DNA from 2 places in the Arthrobacter sp. Y3221159 genome. Region 1 is predicted to be linked to the other one. Evidence: predicted binding sites of a transcription regulator. Region 1 holds the regulator's gene; the other holds the start of a gene.

Region 1 (2,395 bases):
CGGACAGCTGGATGCGTGTTCCGGTGGCGACGCCGGCAGGAACCTTGATGGTCAGTGAACGGCGGCTCCGGATGCGGCCCTGGCCGCTGCACTCGTTGCAGGGATCCTTGATGACGGTGCCGAATCCTTCGCAGCTGCCGCAGGGGGCAGCCGTCATGACCTGGCCGAGGATGGAACGGACTGCCCGTTGGACCTGGCCGCTGCCGCCGCAGATGTCGCAGCGCTCCGGATGAGTGCCGGGCTGGCAGCAGGAGCCTTCGCAGGTGGGGCAGGTGACCGCCGTATCCACCTCGAGCTTCTTGTTGACGCCAAACACGGCGTCACGGAGGTCGATCCGGACGCTGATGAGGGCGTCCTGGCCGCGTCGGACGCGTGAGGCCGGACCGGTGGAGCCGCCGGCACCGAAGAAGGTGTCGAAGATGTCCTGGAATGCGAAGCCCTGCCCGGCGTAGCTGCCGCCGCCGAACCCGTTGTCCGTGCCGTTCTCGTTGCCGGTGGTGTCGTAGACGCGCCGCTTCTGGGGGTCCGAGAGGACTTCGTACGCATGGGTCACTGCCTTGAAGCGGTCAGCGGCCTCCTCGCCCGGGTTGACGTCCGGGTGCAGGGTACGGGCCAGCTTGCGGTAGGCCTTTTTGATTTCTTCTCCGGTGGCCTCCGGTGAGACTCCAAGGACGTCGTAGTGGCTGCTCAAAGTTCGTATCTCTTCCTTGTTGACTGCATGCAGTGGGGGTGTCCTTCCGCGGACCGGCTGCCAGGGCAACCGGCGCCCCGCTCAGGGCCCCAGAATCCGGGATAGGTAGCGGGCAACAGCCCTGACGGCGGCCATAGTGGTGGGATAGTCCATGCGCGTGGGCCCCAGCACGCCTATTTTCGCTGCGCTGTCCGGACCGTAGCCGGTGGCCACCACGGAAGCTTCGGCAAGGCCGTCGTACGGGTTCTCACGCCCGATGCTGACTGCCACGCCACGGTGGTCCTGCGCCATTTCGCTCAGCAGGCGCAGCATCACCACCTGTTCCTCCAGGGCTTCCAGGACAGGTCCGATGCTGAGCGGGAAATCCACGTTGGACCGGGCAAGGTTCGCCGTGCCCGCCATGACCATGCGCTCCTCGCGGCTGCTGTGCGCCAGGAGCTCCAGCCCGTGGGCCAGTGCCTGCGCAGCCGGCCGCTGCGCCGGGCCGACGGCGGAGACGACGCCGGGCAGGGACTGCCCTAACTGGCCCAGCGGGGTTCCGGCGAGGGAACCGAGGAACTGGGTCCGGAGCGCGGCGAGGGCGTCGTCACCGAGGTCCTGGCCGACGTCGATGACCCGCTGCTCCACCTTGCCGCTGTTGGCGATCAAAACCACCAGCACTTTCCGCGGTGCCAGCAGGACGAATTCGATGTGGCGGATCAGGGCCCGGCTCAGATGGGGATACTGGACCACCGCCACCTGGTTGGTCAGTTGCGACAGCAGCCGGACGGTCCGGTCCAGGACATCATCGAGGTCGTCGGAGCCTTCGAGCAGCGACTGGATGGCGCGGCGTTCAGCCTGGGACAGCGGCTTCACAGCCGAGATCTGGTCAACGAACAGGCGGTAGCCCTTGTCCGTGGGAATCCTGCCCGCACTGGTGTGCGGTGCGGTGATGAGCCCTTCGTCTTCCAGGGCTGCCATGTCGTTGCGGATTGTTGCACTGGATACGCCGAGATGATGCCTTTCCACCAGCGCCTTGGAACCCACGGGCTCGCGGGAGTGGACGTAGTCCTCCACGATTGCCCGCAGCACTTCCAGTTTGCGTGGCTCGCTCACACTCCACCTCCAATCCAGGGTCAGGGCGGCAGCGCCACCCTGTGCAACAAACATCAGGGAAAACCATCAGGGTTAGCACTCGACATGCCTAAGTGCTAACAGTCTATTATGACTCGCCCCGTTGTTAGCATTGGTACCGCTCCGGGCGAAATTCCGGCGGCACTGATCTAGCGCTAGGCGGAGTCGATCCATGGATTACCAGAACTGGGGGCCCCGGGAGATGTCCGGCCCCGTCCGCACCCAACTTCCCGAAGTCCCCGTTGAACGCGGCATGGTCCTGGAGGACGTGCAGTCCGGGTGGGTTGGTGCCGTGACGCGGGTGGAAAAGTCAGGCGGCATGCACGTGGTGGCGCTGGAAGACCGGCGGGGAAAGTCACGGACGTTCCGGCTCGGCTTCGGCTTCCTCCTGGAGGGCCAGGCCATCCGCCTGATGCCGCCGGCACCGCGTGCCGCTGCCGGCGCCGGAGCCGGCAGGACGGCGTCGGGCTCGGTCCGGGTCACGGGCCAGCGTGCCCAGGTGGCCAAAGCCAGCCGCATCTGGGTGGAAGGCAAGCACGACGCCGAACTGGTGGAGAAGGTCTGGGGAGACGACCTTCGAGTGGAGGGCAT
Region 2 (2,395 bases), on a different contig from region 1:
CGATGGTGGTCTCGTCCTTGGTCACAACAACCTTGCGGGCCTTGCCCAGCAGCTCCAGGCCGGCGTTCTCCAGCTTCAGGCCGACTTCCTCGGAGATGACCTGGCCGCCGGTGAGCACGGCGATGTCGGCGAGCTGTGCCTTGCGGCGGTCACCGAAGCCCGGAGCCTTGACGGCGACGGACTTGAACGTGCCGCGGATCTTGTTGACGATCAGGGTGGCCAGGGCCTCGCCCTCGATGTCTTCGGCGATGATCAGCAGCGGCTTGTTGGACTGCATGACCTTTTCGAGGACAGCAACCAGTTCCTTGACGTTGGAGATCTTGGAGTTGACGATCAGGATGTACGGGTCCTCGAGGACCGTTTCCTGGCGCTCTGCGTCCGTGACGAAGTAAGCGGAGATGTAGCCCTTGTCGAAGCGCATGCCTTCGGTGAGTTCGAGCTCCAGGCCGAAGGTGTTGGATTCCTCGACCGTGATGACGCCTTCCTTGCCAACCTTGTCCAGGGCTTCGGCAATAAGCGCACCGATTTCGTCGTCGCCGGCGGAGATCGAGGCCGTGGCGGCGATCTCTTCCTTGGTTTCGATTTCCTTGGCGGAGTTCAGCAGCTCGGCGGTGACAGCGTCAACAGCCTTTTCGATGCCGCGCTTCAGGGACAGCGGGTCGGCGCCGGCGGCAACGTTGCGCAGGCCTTCCTTGACCAGGGCCTGGGCCAGCACGGTAGCGGTGGTGGTGCCGTCGCCTGCGACGTCATCCGTCTTCTTGGCAACTTCCTTGACCAGCTCGGCGCCGATCTTCTCGTAGGGATCGTCCAGCTCGATCTCCTTGGCGATGGAAACACCATCGTTGGTGATCGTGGGGGCGCCCCACTTCTTTTCGAGGACGACGTTGCGTCCACGCGGGCCGAGGGTGACCTTAACGGCGTCGGCGAGGGTGTTCAGGCCCCGCTCAAGGCCGCGGCGTGCCTCTTCATCAAATGCAATGATCTTGGCCATAACGGCAGTGGTCCTTTCGGGACGGTCGTTAAGAATGAACCTTCGCTGCAGTGCCCGCGACGGACGGTCCTTTGCCGGCGGCCTCTGTATGCCTCCGGGTGCGGACCTCACTCCAGTTAGGTGTTTCTTGGCTCCTAGCCCGATGCCGCGCACCGCCTGGTTGAAACAGGCCTTGCGTTAGCAGTCGGTACGTCAGAGTGCTAAGTCAATAATTAGCACTCCCTACGTGAGAGTGCAAGCGAAAGGCGATTGAAGCAGCGGCCGTCCGAGGAGTATTCGCTGACGGCGATCAGCGCGTCAGTTTCCGCTGCGCCCCGCTGTTTCGCTGCCGCTCGGTGCCGGCAGGTTGTCGGCACCATACGTGAAGACCCTGAAGTTCGCGGTGGTGATGTCTCCGTTGGCGTCGAACGCGACGGGGCCGGATTCGCCGTCGTAATTGATCTCATCACCCGCCGCCAGCCCCGTGACGCAGTCCTTGTAGGTGGAGCAGGCGGGAGCCTCGGCGGAAACGCCGGCAGCGCCGCCGGACACGTTGATGAGGTTGGCGGCGATGGAACGACCGGCGTCGTCCTGTGCCCGGGCCGCGGCCAGCGCCGCCAGGGTGACGGCGTCGTAGGCCTCGGCGGCGAAGGAAAGATCCTTCAATTGGCCGTCGACGGCGAGCAGCCGTTCCTGGAATCCGGCGGAGGGAAGCTGTCCGGGGACCACGGCACGGGCGCCCTCCAGTGCCTTGGCGCCCAGCTTGGACCCGTAACGGGCGAAGGCTCCATCGCTGAGGATGATGCGGGAGCCGGCGATCCCGGCACTGTCCAGTTCCGCGAGTGCGCCCTGGGCGCCTTCCCGGGCCACCAGGATCACGGCATCGGCACCGGCCTCCCTTGCCGCGCCGGCGGCCCGGCCCGCCTCCCCCGGAGGGAACTCCTCGGTTGCCGCAACGTCCAGTCCGGCCTGGCCCGCTGCTTCGGAAATGGCATCGGCGACGTCCTTGCCGTAGGCGCCTTCCTGGTACACCACGGAAACGGAGGCAGCACCGGCATTCTTCGCAAGCTTCAACAAGACGGGTGCCTGGGCGACGTCCGCGGCGGCCGTGCGGAAGTAGTAACCGCCGGAGTCCGCGCCGGTAAGTCCTGCAGCCGTGTTGGCCGGCGAGATCAGCGGTGTCCGGGCCCGGGAGAGAACATCAATGACAGCGGGTGCGTGGCTCGAATCGGTGGGTCCTACGACAACGTCTGCCTTGCCGGCCACCAGTGCATGTGCCTGTGCCGCGGCATCCTGGCCCGACTCGACCGGCAGGAGTTCCACCGGCCTGCCCTTGTGGCCGCCGGTCGCGTTGATCTCCCTGACCGCGAGCCTGGCCGCGGCAAGCTGGGAGTCATTGAGGAAACTGCTGCCACCGGTGTTGTC

What was found. The regulator HrcA, encoded in region 1, represses chaperone genes, less so after heat shock. The targets are predictions, from matches to a motif close to TTNGCACTCGNNNNNNNCGAGTGCNAA.
Region 2: the regulator HrcA is predicted to act here: its motif matches at 1,169-1,195, upstream of groL (chaperonin GroEL).

What each region holds. Positions count from the first base shown of each region.
Region 1 is NZ_JBNHFC010000019.1:24,377-26,771, reverse strand. Features, by position in the region: gene dnaJ (molecular chaperone DnaJ) at 1-691, opposite strand, end outside; gene hrcA (heat-inducible transcriptional repressor HrcA) at 773-1,786, opposite strand; gene AC5RT3_RS17260 (DUF3097 domain-containing protein) at 1,977-2,395, shown strand, end outside.
Region 2 is NZ_JBNHFC010000012.1:8,481-10,875, reverse strand. Features, by position in the region: gene groL (chaperonin GroEL) at 1-991, opposite strand, end outside; gene AC5RT3_RS13340 (ABC transporter substrate-binding protein) at 1,289-2,395, opposite strand, start outside.